DNA from 3 places in the Dongia sp. agr-C8 genome. Region 3 is predicted to be linked to each of the others. Evidence: predicted binding sites of a transcription regulator. Region 3 holds the regulator's gene; each other region holds the start of a gene.
What was found. Region 3 encodes LexA, which represses DNA repair genes until DNA is damaged. Its sites were predicted from a motif close to ATGTTCTANTTTGGTTC; they were not measured.
Positions count from the first base shown of each region.

Region 1 (4,155 bases), on a different contig from region 3:
TCGCGCGTGCCATCGTCATGGACCCGAAGCTCCTGTTCCTGGACGAGCCTTCGTCGGGCCTCGATCCGGTGGTCTCCTCGGCGCTGGACGATCTCATCCTGAAGCTGCGCGAGGCGATGGACATCTCGGTGGTGGTGGTCAGCCATGACATCGACAGCGCCTTCAAGATCGCCGACCGGATCACCGTCCTGGATCAGGGCCATATCCTGGCGAGCGCCCGGGTCGAGGAGATCCGCAGCTCGACCAACGAGCGGGTGCAGAACCTCTTGAACCGTCGCTCGGTTGAGAAGGAAGTCGACCCGGCGGAATATTTGCGGCGCCTGACGGGTGATTAGCGGACCGGCGACTGAGGCAAGAGAGTAGGGGAACAGGGGATCGATGCGGAACTATTCCATCAGTTATGTGACGGTCGGCGTCTTCGTGACGGCGATGATCGTCGCATTGATCGTGACCCTGACCCTGATCGCGGGGCAGACCGGGCCGCGCGACCATTACCGGGTCCTGTTCGACAACGTGACCGACCTCAAATACGGCACCGTCGTGCGCTACGAGGGCTTCCCGATCGGCACCGTAGATAAGATCGTGCCGACCTACGAGAACGGCAAGTATCGCTTCGGCGTGATGATCGGCGTGCAGAAGGACTGGAAGTTCCCGGCCGATTCCAAGGCCGGCATCCGCGCTTCCAGCTTCCTTGCCGCCAAGACCATCGACATCTCGGGCGGCAAGTCGGACGACCTGATCGCGGTCGGCGGCGACATCCCCGGCACCGGCGCCGGCGACATGTTCGCGCTGATGTCCGGGTTGGCCGGCCGGGTCGGCGCGCTGCTCGACAGCGGCGTGGTTCCGCTGATCGAACAGCTGAAGACCTCGATCAAGACGCTGACCGAGACCGCCAACAGCCAGATCGGCGGCGTCGGCGGCGACGTGCGCGGCCTCATCGCCAATGCCAGCGGCCATCTCGACACGATCTCGGCCAACGTCACCGAGTTGACCACCAGCATGCAGGTCAGCGTCGATCAGCTGCAGAAGGTCCTCTCCGACGGCAACGTCAAGCAGGTCGACCAGATCCTGGCCAATCTCGACAAAGCCAGCCTCAACGCCGACAAGACCCTGGCGCAGTTGAACCGGCTCTCGCTGGAGGTCAACGGCGTCGCGGAATCGATCCACGCCATGGTCGATCGCAATTCCAAGAATGTCGACAAATCGACGGCGGACCTCGAATACATCCTGCGCACGGTCTCGGCGAATATCGACGCGATCACCAACAACCTCGAAGGAACCACGCGGAACATGAACGAGTTCAGCCGCCTGATCCGGCAGAATCCGGGCCTGCTGATTTCCGGCGGCAGCCCCGAGGCCGACAAGGGCCTGACGCCCGTGCCGAATGGAGGGCAGTGAGATGGGGCGCTTCCTGAAGCTCCTGCCGCTTGCCGCCATCGCCCTGGTCGTGGCCTGCGCGGCGCCGACCGTGCCGAAGGAGCAGTATTTCCGCCTGGTCGCCACGCCCGCGACCGAGAAGCTGGCGCATCCCTTCGCCGGCATTGTCGAAGCGGCGCCGCTCGGCGCCGACGGCGTCACCGGCGAGCGCCCGCTGCTCTACACCGCGAACGGCGGGACCAAGCTGGAACAGCGCAACTATGCCTATTGGACCGAGCTCCCGACCGCGATGATCCGCGACCAGCTGGTCGCCTACTTGCGCTCGGCCGGCGCGGCGGATCAGGTGGTCCCGTCGGAGCTCCGCATCGGCGCCAACTATCGCATCCAAGGCGACATCAAGCGCCTGGAGCAATCCGCCGGCGACAAGAACGACAGCGGCATCATCGAGCTGGAGCTCTCGGTGATCGACCAGAGCACCGACCAGCTGATCATGAGCAAGATTTACCGCGCCGAGACCCCCTCGGCCGACCATTCGATCGACGGTGCGGTCGCGGCCTTGAACGCCGGCCTGCAGGACGTGCTGAAGCGCTTCGCCGCGGATATCGACGTCCGGTAGTCTCGGATAGCGCGCGCCCCGGATCTTCAGCCGCGGTCGCGATGCTCGGGATCCGGCCCCGGGGCAACAGCCGGTAACCCCCTGGCGAATCGGCTGAATGCCGGGGCGCACACCCCCTATGTCAATGTTTTCTTTGCATTCCCTGTGCTTGGCCGCTATCTGTTGGGCCGCCCGCGCGCTGCCGGAAATAGAGTAGAGCTAGACCCTGGACCATGGCCGAACACGACGACCAGCTTGCCGCCCTCCGGCGCCAGATCGACAGTGTCGATACCCAGCTGCACGACCTGCTGATGCAGCGGACCGAGCTCGCCGTGCAGGTGGGCGAGGTGAAGGCCAAGGCGCAGCCGATCGGCCGCACGCCCAGCGAAGGTGCCAAGTTCGTGCGCCCGGCCCGCGAGGCGAAGATCCTGCGCCGGCTGATCGCGCGGCACAAAGGCAAGCTGCCGAAGGCGGTGATGGTGCGGATGTGGCGCGAGATGATCTCGGCCCTGCTGCAAGTCGAGGGCCCCTTCGTCGTCGCGGTCTACAACCCGCCGGAGGAGCCGGGCTATTGGGATATCGCCCGCGACCATTACGGCTGCCGGGTGCCGATCCTCGGCTTCGACCGCTTGAACCACGCGATCTCCGCGGTGCTGGACGGGCAGGCGACGGTGGCCGTCCTGCCGCTGCCGCATGAGGGCGACCGCGATCCCTGGTGGCGCCGTATCGCCGTCAAGCAGCCGAGGGTGCCGCATGTGATCGCGCGCCTGCCGTTCGGCGATCCCGGCAACCAGCGCGGCCGCGGGCTGCAGGCCTTGGTCATCGGCACCACGCCGAACGAGCCGACCGACCACGACCGCGGCCTGCTGGTGGCCGAGACCCGCGAGCCGGTCAGCCGCAGCGCCATGCGCGACGCGCTCAACACCGCGAAGCTCACCCCCGTCTTCATCCAGGCCTTTCAGGAGCTGGGCGGTCCGGATCAACAGGTGGTCGAGGTCGAAGGCTTCCTGGCGCCGGACGACGCGCGCCTCTCCGCCCTGGCCAAGGCGCTGGGTCCTGAATCCCGCGTCATCGCGATCGGCGGCTATGCCGTGCCGCTGACCGCCGCGGAGCTGGCCGGCGAGCCCGCGAAGACGCCCGAGCCCGCGAAGGCAGCCGAGCCGCCGAAAGTAGAGTCCGGGCCGGAAGCGACGTCGGGAGATGCGGCATGAGCCTCACCGTCCGTCCCGGCATCCTCGACATCGCGGCCTATGTTCCGGGCGAGCACGCGCTCCCCGGCGACGGCCCGGTCTACAAGATGTCCTCCAACGAGAGCCCGCTCGGTGCCAGCCCGGCGGCGATCGCCGCCTATCGAGAACTTGCCAGCGAGCTGCACCGCTATCCCGACGGCGGCGCCACCGCGCTGCGCGAAGCCTTGGCCGCGACCATCGATGCCGATCCCACGCAGATCGTCTGCGGTGCCGGTTCGGACGAGATCCTGCAGCTCCTGACCCGCGCCTATGCCGGGCCTGGCGACGAGGTGCTTTATTCGCAGCACGGCTTCCTGGTCTATCCGATCGCGGCCCAGTCGGTCGGCGCCAAGCCGGTCGCCGCGCCGGAGAAGAATCTCAAGACCGACGTCGATGCGCTGCTGGCCCATGTCACGCCGCGCACCAAGATCTGCTTCGTCGCCGAGCCGAACAACCCGACCGGCTCCTATATCGGCGCCGCCGAGCTGAAGCGGCTGCGCGACGGCCTGCCGGAGCAGGTGCTGCTGGTGGTCGATGCGGCCTACGCGGAGTTTGTCGACAAGCCCGACTACTGCGACGGCACCGATCTGGTGAAGTCGCATGACAACGTGGTCATGAGCCGCACTTTTTCGAAGATCCACGGCCTTGCGGCTCTGCGCCTCGGCTGGGCCTTCTGCCCGCCCGCGGTCGCCGATGTGCTGAACCGCATCCGCGGCCCGTTCAACACGCCGGCGCCGGCGCTGGCCGCGGGCGTTGCCGCATTGGCCGATACCGGGCATGCCGCCAAGGCCAAGGCGCATAACGATCACTGGCTGCCCTGGCTCAGCGCCCGGGTGAACGAGATCGGGCTGAAGGCGCATCCTTCCGTCTGCAACTTCCTGCTGGTGCAGTTCCCGAAGGATCCCAAACTCTCAGCCGACGCCGCCAACGAGTTCCTGAAGTCGCGCCGCATTA
Region 1 covers NZ_BAAGHZ010000001.1:100,038-104,192, forward strand. Annotated here, with positions in the region: gene ACYQ4T_RS00440 (ABC transporter ATP-binding protein) at 1-335, shown strand, start outside; gene ACYQ4T_RS00445 (MlaD family protein) at 379-1,398, shown strand; gene ACYQ4T_RS00450 (ABC-type transport auxiliary lipoprotein family protein) at 1,400-1,993, shown strand; gene pheA (chorismate mutase) at 2,206-3,183, shown strand; gene hisC (histidinol-phosphate transaminase) at 3,180-4,155, shown strand, end outside.
Region 1: pheA (chorismate mutase) is a predicted target of LexA. The motif match lies at 2,118-2,134, and genes of this name have one in related genera.

Region 2 (4,155 bases), 220 kb from region 3:
CACCAGGCGATCGAGGTATTGCTTGCCGATGTCCGGCGGCGTGCCGCCGCCGGCTGCTGCCGCGAAGATGTTGGACGAACTTCCAATCCGCAGAACTCTCGCCATGTGTTCCCCCTGACCAAGGCCCGAACGGGCCGGATTGCGCCGTCACCGTGCGCATGGCGCGGCTGATCGCAGGGATAACTAGGCTGCCGTGACATCGCCGTTATATCGATTTGGCGCAGCGGCCCGGTGCCGAATGCATCACTTGAGCCACGGTTTCGCATATCCCCCAGACAATCGGGGCGCGACCCGGTAAGCGGGCGATCTCCGTCCATCGCCTGCTTCGGCCGCTCTACTCTGGGAATTGCGGTGATTCAGTAGACTGGCACCGTGATTCCCCTGCCGACGCAACCTTCACCGTGCGAGTTCAGGATTGTGTCCCCGGAACTACAATCTCGGCACTCCGTCGGCAGTTGCCAAACGGTGGTCGCGAGTGAATGCGCATGGCAGAGCTTTCGCGGCCGACTAGAACACCTTTATCGGCGTGGTACCGATATCAGTTTGGTTTAGGCGAATTGCGCTCACCGCTCCCGTCTAAAGTGGCCCGCCTAGCCTATGGGATACTACCGGTCTCGTCACAATTGCGGTAACGCCCTTAGAACGGAATATCGTCGTCCAGATCTCCGCCGCCGCCACGGCTGCCGCCGGAGCCACCACCGCCTCCGCCACCCGAGCCATAGCCACCGCCCGAGCCGCCGCCGTAACCACCGCCACCGCTGCCGCCGCCATAGCCGCCGCCGGCTCCGGCATCGGCCATTTCATCGCCGCCACCGCCACCGCCGCGGCCGTCGAGCATGGTGAGTTCGCCGCGGTAGCGCTGCAGCACGATCTCGGTGGTGTATTTTTCCTGGCCGCTCTGGTCGGTCCATTTGCGGGTCTGCAGCGCGCCCTCGAGATAGACCTTGGCGCCCTTCTTCAGGTAGCGCTCGATCACGTCCACCAGGCGGTCGTTGAACACCACGACACGGTGCCACTCGGTCTTTTCCTTGCGCTCGCCGGAATTCTTGTCGCGCCAGTTCTCCGAGGTCGCGACCGAGAGATTCGCCACCTTGGTGCCGTCCTGGGTGGTGCGGATCTCCGGATCGCGGCCGAGATTGCCGATCAGAATCACCTTGTTCACGCTGCCTGCCATGATGTCCCCGCGTCTTTCCGATTTGTCTGTGTCTGTTGTGGTTGGTGGTGGATCGAGTCTGCTGCGGTCTTTGAGCATATTCGGCGAGAGTTTTCGACCCCTCACCCTGGCCCTCTCCCGCAAGGGGAGAGGGGATTCTTTCACAACCTGTTTCGCTTCGGTTGCGCCGCGCCAGCCTTTGGGGACCCGTCTCGCCGTGCAGCGAGGAGAATCCCCCTCTCCCCTTGAGGGAGAGGGCTGGGGTGAGGGGTCGATGACTCTCGCCGGTGTTGACACCCGCTGTCAGGAGGCACACTTAGCACCGAACGATCATAGAACAAAGGGCTTTGATCCGGCGCGCGGGCGGCTATAGTGGCGGCCCGGCGCGAGGCTCGGCTGCGCCCCGTAACATCTTGATTTTCCGGTTGAAAACACATGGCTAACGGCTCGACAAAGCGGGATTCTTTGGCGAATTTGGAGGCGGGGCACGTGATCTCCGTTCGGGGGGCGCGGGAGCACAACCTGAAGAATGTCGATGTCGATATTCCACGCGACGCGCTGGTGGTGCTGACCGGGCTTTCGGGCTCGGGGAAGTCGTCGCTCGCCTTCGACACGATCTATGCCGAGGGGCAGCGGCGCTATGTGGAATCGCTCTCGGCCTATGCGCGGCAGTTCCTGGAGCTGATGCAGAAGCCCGACGTGGATTCGATCGAGGGCCTGTCGCCGGCGATCTCCATCGAGCAGAAGACCACCTCGAAGAATCCGCGCTCCACCGTCGGCACGGTGACCGAGATCTACGACTATCTGCGGCTGCTCTATGCGCGGATCGGCGTCCCCTACTCGCCCGCGACCGGGCTGCCGATCGAGAGCCAGACGGTCTCGCAGATGGTGGACCGGATCACGGCGCTGCCGGAGGGCTCGCGGATCTACCTGCTGGCGCCGATCGTGCGCGGGCGGAAGGGCGAGTACAAAAAGGAGATCCTGGAGCTGCAGAAGCGCGGCTTCCAGCGGGTGCGGGTCAACGGCAAGATCGTCGAGATCGGCGACTTCCCCAATCTCAACAAGAAGCTGAAGCATGACATCGAGGTCGTGGTCGATCGCCTGGCGGTGAAGCCGGGGCTGGAGACGCGCATTGCGGATTCGGTGGAGACGGCCTTGGGGCTGGCCGACGGGCTGCTGTTCGTCGATTTCGCGGATACGCCGCCGAAAGGGTATGAGCCGCGGATCCTGTTCTCGGCGAAGTTCGCCTGCCCGGTTTCCGGCTTCACCATCGATGAGATCGAGCCGCGGCTGTTCTCCTTCAACAACCCGTTCGGCGCCTGCCCGGTCTGCGACGGGCTGGGCTCGAAATTGTATTTCGACCCGGAGCTGGTGATCCCGGACGAGAGGAAGACCCTGCGCGACGGGGCGATCGCGCCTTGGGCGCATTCCTCGTCGCAGTATTACGCGCAGACCATCGACAGCCTGGCGCGGCATTACAAGTTCAGCCTCGGCATGCCGTGGAAGGACCTGCCGAAGAAGATCCGCGACGTGATCCTGTTCGGCTCGGGCGACGAGGCGGTGACCCTGACCTTCGACGACGGCACGCGGAGCTACAAGACCACCAAGCCGTTCGAGGGCGTCATCACCAATATGGAGCGGCGGTTCCGCGAGACCGATTCGTCGTGGATGCGGGAGGAGCTCGGGCGCTACCAGGCGAGCTCGCCTTGCGACGCCTGCAACGGGCAGCGTTTGAAGCCCGAGGCGCTGGCGGTGAAGATCGACGGGTTGAACGTGGCGCAGGTGAGCGAGTTCTCGATCCTGCAGGCGGGCCAGTGGTTCGGCGCGCTCAACGCCAAGCTCGGCCCGAAGCAGAAGGACATCGCCTATCGGATCCTGAAGGAGATCAACGAGCGGCTGGGCTTCCTCAATTCGGTGGGGCTGGAATACCTGACCCTGAGCCGCGCCTCCGCCACCCTGAGCGGCGGGGAGAGCCAGCGCATCCGGCTGGCCTCGCAGATCGGCTCGGGGCTGACCGGCGTGCTCTATGTGCTGGACGAGCCGTCGATCGGGCTGCACCAGCGCGACAACGACCGGCTGCTGGCGACGCTGAAGAGATTGCGCGATCTCGGCAACACGGTGCTGGTGGTCGAGCATGACGAGGATGCGATCCGCGAGGCCGATTACCTGATCGACATGGGGCCGGCCGCCGGCGTGCATGGCGGCCAGGTGGTCGCCAAGGGCACGCCCAAGCAGGTGATGGCGGGCAATTCGCTGACCGCGCAGTATCTCAACGGCACGCGCGGCATCCCGGTGCCGGAGGTGCGGCGCGCGGGCTCGACCGACCAGAAGGGCAATCCGCTCAGCTTGAAGATCGTCGGCGCCAAGGCCAACAACCTGAAGAATGTCTCGGTGGAGATTCCGCTGGGGGTGATGACCGCGGTGACAGGGGTTTCCGGCGGCGGCAAGTCGACCCTGATCATCGAGACCTTGTACAACGCGCTGGCCAAAAGGCTGCACGATGCGCGCACCCATCCGGGGGCGCATGAGCGGATCGAGGGGCTGGAATATCTCGACAAGGTGATCGACATCGACCAGTCGCCGATCGGGCGCACGCCGCGCTCCAACCCGGCGACCTATACCGGCGCCTTCACCCCGATCCGCGACTGGTTCGCCGGGCTGCCGGAGGCGCAGGCGCGCGGCTATAAGCCGGGCCGCTTCTCCTTCAACGTGAAGGGCGGGCGCTGCGAGGCCTGCGAGGGCGACGGCGTCATCAAGATCGAGATGCATTTCCTGCCCGACGTCTATGTGCAATGCGACCAGTGCAAGGGCAAGCGCTACAACCGCGAGACCCTCGAGGTGCATTTCAAGGGCAAGTCGATCGCCGACGTGCTGGACATGACGGTCGAGGAAGGCGTCGAGTTCTTCAAGGCGGTGCCGCCGATCCGCGACAAGCTCGCCATGCTGGAACAGGTCGGCCTCGGCTATATCCATATCGGCCAGGCGGCCACGACCTTGTCGGG
Region 2 covers NZ_BAAGHZ010000004.1:689,328-693,482, forward strand. Annotated here, with positions in the region: gene ACYQ4T_RS23565 (hypothetical protein) at 1-105, opposite strand, end outside; gene ssb (single-stranded DNA-binding protein) at 638-1,174, opposite strand; gene uvrA (excinuclease ABC subunit UvrA) at 1,589-4,155, shown strand, end outside.
Region 2: uvrA (excinuclease ABC subunit UvrA) is a predicted target of LexA. The motif match lies at 1,478-1,494, and genes of this name have one in related genera.

Region 3 (4,155 bases):
CCGAGAAGTCGGAGACCGAGCGCGTCGCCGTCGCCAAGGGCGCCGTCGTCATGGCGCCGGCGACTTTGGCGCTGATCCGCGATGGCCACGTCAAGAAAGGCGACGTGCTGACGGTCGCCCAGCTCGCCGGCATCATGGGCGCCAAGCGGACGCCCGATCTCATCCCGCTCTGCCACCCGCTTTCGCTCTCCTCGGTGAAGGTCGAGCTCTCGATCGACGCGGCGAAATCCGCCGTCGCGATCGAAGCCACCTGCAAGCTCAAGGGCCGCACCGGTGTCGAGATGGAAGCGCTGACCGCCGTCTCGGTCGCGGCACTCACCGTCTATGACATGGTGAAGGCGGTCGATAAGACCATGCGCATCACCGATATCCGCCTGACCCATAAGAGCGGCGGCAAGTCCGGCACCTTCGAGGCCGACTGATGCTCTCGGTGCAGGAAGCGACCGCCCGGATCCTCGCCGCCTTCGCCCCGCTCGCCCCCGAGGTCGTGGCGCTGGACCAGGCGCTCGGCCGCGTGCTCGCACAGCCGGTGACCGCGCGCCTCGCGCATCCGCCGCAAGCCGTCTCCGCGATGGATGGCTATGCCGTCCGCGCCGCCGACGTGCAGCAGCTTCCCGTGCGCCTCAAGGTCGTGGAATCGATCGCCGCCGGCACCTTGCCGTCGCGTGCGGTCGGCGCCGGCGAAGCGGCGCGGATCTTCACCGGCGCCGCGCTGCCGCAGGGTGCCGATGCCATCGTCATCCAGGAGAACACCGAGAAGGACGGCGACCACGTCCGCATTGTCGACGGCGGCGCCGCGATCCAGGGCAAGCATATCCGGGGCTCCGGCAATGATTTCGCCGAGGGCCAGCTCGGCATTCCCGCCGGCCGCCGGCTGACGCCCTCCGATATCGGGCTTGCCGCGGCGATGAACTGGCCCTGGCTCACCGTGACCCGCAAGCCGCGGGTCGCCATCATCTCCACCGGCAACGAGTTGGTGCAGCCCGGCGAGGCCTTGGCGCCAGGGCAGATCATCGCCTCCAACGGCTTCGCCCTCGCCGCCTTCGTCACCCAATGCGGCGGCAAGGCGATCAATCTCGGCATCGCCCGCGATGAGGAATCCGCCCTCGCCGACCTGATCGACCGCGCGGCCGGCGCCGACCTGCTGCTGACCAGCGGCGGCGCCTCGGTCGGCGAGCATGATCTGGTGCAGAGCGTGCTCAAAGCCAAAGGCATGGCGCTCGACTTCTGGAAGATCGCCATGCGTCCGGGCAAGCCGCTGATGTTCGGCACCCTCGGCACCGCCGCCGGCGCCCTTAAGGTGATCGGCCTCCCCGGCAACCCGGTCTCGGCCATCGTGACCTCGACCCTGTTCGTCGGCCCGGCCATCGCCCGCATGCTGGGCGAAACCGAGGTCGGCCCGCATATCGTGAAGGCGCGGCTGGCGATCGACCTTCCCGCCAACGATCTCCGGCAGGACTATCTGCGCGCGTCGGTGATCGAAGACGAAACCGGCTTCGTCGCCACACCGTTCGGGAAGCAGGACAGCGCCATGCTCTCCGCGCTCTCGCGCTCCGGCGGCCTGGTGATCCGCCCGCCCCACGCCCCCGCCGTTCGGATGGGCGACACCGCAGACCTTGTCCTTCTCGGTCAAAGATAACTGGCAACGCCAGCCTATTGTTCTATCATTCCGTGATGATCAATCGCCAGACCATAGGCGCACTTGTCGCACTGATGTTGTCGTTGCCCGCACAGTGGGGATGGGCCGACGACCCTTGTCGTCCATACGAGGTCTATACGAAGTGCTTCGAGGATGCGTACGAGAGCCAGCCACAGACTTCCTCCCTGGCGAGCTTGAGCGATATCGTCGCTGTTTGTCGGCAGCGCGCTGGCTTGCCGCCTCTGAGCCCAGACCCAGGAGAAATAGAGCAAGCGTCGACTGCACCTAGTAAGTCACCCGACGAGCTCAAGTCACTCGATCCGGCGGCTTGCGTGGTGCGCGACCCCATACTCGTAATCAAGCGAGTTCCTTAGCCGCTCGCCAAGCAGGGCAGAATTCAGGTCCGGGTCCCGATGTCTCCTGACAATTCCTGTCGGGAAGTCGAGACTCGCTTGACTTTTCCACACGAACCAAACTAGAACATGGGCACAGTTTTTGCTTTGTTCCGCGTCGACACTTGCTCTGACAGGTGCCGACTCGCCCGAAGACCGGGCAGCGGAACCGGAGAAAGGACAAGGCCATGCTGACCAGGAAGCAACGCGAGCTGCTGCAATTCATCCAGGAGCGTCTCGCCGACACCGGAATCTCCCCGTCCTTCGACGAGATGAAGGACGCCTTGGGATTGAAGTCCAAGTCCGGCGTGCATCGCCTGATCACCGGTTTGGAAGAGCGCGGCTTCATCCGCCGCCTGCCGCACCGGGCGCGCGCCCTGGAAGTCACCCGGCTCTCCGATGACCAGATGGGGCGCGGCGACCATGCGAAGGGCGGGGCCGCGGCGGCTTCCGACGGCGGACGGCGCGGCTTCTCGGCCCATGTCATTCGCGGCGATTTCACGCCCAGCCTGCCCGGAGCCATGGTCGCCCAGGCGGCGGAGACGGTGCAGCTTCCACTCTACGGCAAGATCGCGGCCGGCACGCCGATCGAGGCGCTGCGCGACAACAGCAACGCGGTCGACATTCCGGCCAGCATGCTGGGCCGCGGCGAGCACTACGCCCTCACCGTCGAAGGCGATTCGATGATCGAGGCCGGCATCCATGACGGCGACACCGTGCTGATCGAGCGCTGCGAGAATGCCGAGAACGGCACCATCGTCGTGGCGCTGATCGACAACAACGAAGTCACCTTGAAGCGGCTGCGCCGCAAGGGCGATTCGATCGCCCTCGAACCCGCCAACCAGGCCCACAAGACCCGCATCTTCGGCCCCGACCGGGTGAAGCTGCAGGGCAAGCTGATCGGCCTGATGCGGAAGTACTAGGAAGCCCGGGTTCTCCATCCGAACCGGGGCCTGCGCGGCCAACTGCATGGACCCAGCATTGACGGGACGCAGGATCGCCCCGCGGAAATTGACGCTGGAATGCTTTGATATCAGCGGCTTATCGGGTTTTTCGAGGCTGAGGCTGAGGCTGAGGCTGAGGCTGAGGCTGAGGCGGCCGTAAATGCACGCGGCGTCGGGCCTGCTCAGTCCGCGTCGTCGGCGGTCTCCGCCGCGACCGCATCAGTTTCGTCCAGGTCAGGATCGCCGATCAGACGATCTTGCCGAATAGCTTTGCGCATCCGATCGAGCACCCAGGGCCGGTCGCCCAAGGTCGCTGCGACGCTCTGGATGCTGAAACGGCCGTCCGCTTCGATCCACACCGCATGCGCGCCGCCGCGCCATAGATCGAAGCGATCGATGGTGGCCGGCTTCCTGCAGCCGCGCCGGATCGGCACCGCGCTGATGACGAGGTCCGCGTTCGCACAGTCTTCCTCCAGCCCCTCCTCGCTCAGCGTCAGTGCGATCGTGCGATGGTTTCGTCGATAGATGCAGCCGCGCGGGTCACAGGAGAGATCCGGGATGGCGTTGTCGTCCCAACCCCCATCGTCCAAGTCTTGGAAGCGCACCGCTTCGAGTTGGCCGTTGCGCCGCAGCCAGGTTTCGGCGGCGAGCTTGCTGGCGCGCAGCGAGTTCAGTTGGTAGAGCCCCTCTCCGTCCTTGATCGCCAGCAGCTTGGCGTCGCCGCCCACCAGCACGTCCGGCGTGGTGACGAAGAACAGGCTGGCGAGTCCGCCCAGCACCGGCGCCAAGCCGAGGACGCGCCAACGGCTCTTCAGCAGGCAGAGCAGGACCAGGCCGAGCGCGATCGCCGTCATGGCCGCGGCCGGCATCGCCGGCGTCACCAGGTTGGCATAGGGCCAGGCGGTGACCGTGTGCGCCACCCAGAGGATGCCGTCGCAACCGCGCGCCGCCAGATGCCAGAACGGCGCGTCGAGGCCGAGCGGCATCAGCAGCAGCGCGATCATCTCCATCGGCATCACCCAGAAGCCGGTCAGCGGCACGGCGATCAGGTTGGCGACGACGCCGTAGGTGCTCAGGCGATCGAAGTGATACATCGCGAACGGCGCCGTCATCAGCGTGGCGACCACGCTGGTCAGCATCGTGGTCGCCAGCCAGAAACCGGCGCCGCGCAGGGTATCGG
Region 3 covers NZ_BAAGHZ010000004.1:471,463-475,617, reverse strand. Annotated here, with positions in the region: gene moaC (cyclic pyranopterin monophosphate synthase MoaC) at 1-422, shown strand, start outside; gene ACYQ4T_RS22500 (molybdopterin molybdotransferase MoeA) at 422-1,639, shown strand; gene lexA (transcriptional repressor LexA) at 2,220-2,954, shown strand; gene ACYQ4T_RS22490 (ComEC/Rec2 family competence protein) at 3,158-4,155, opposite strand, start outside.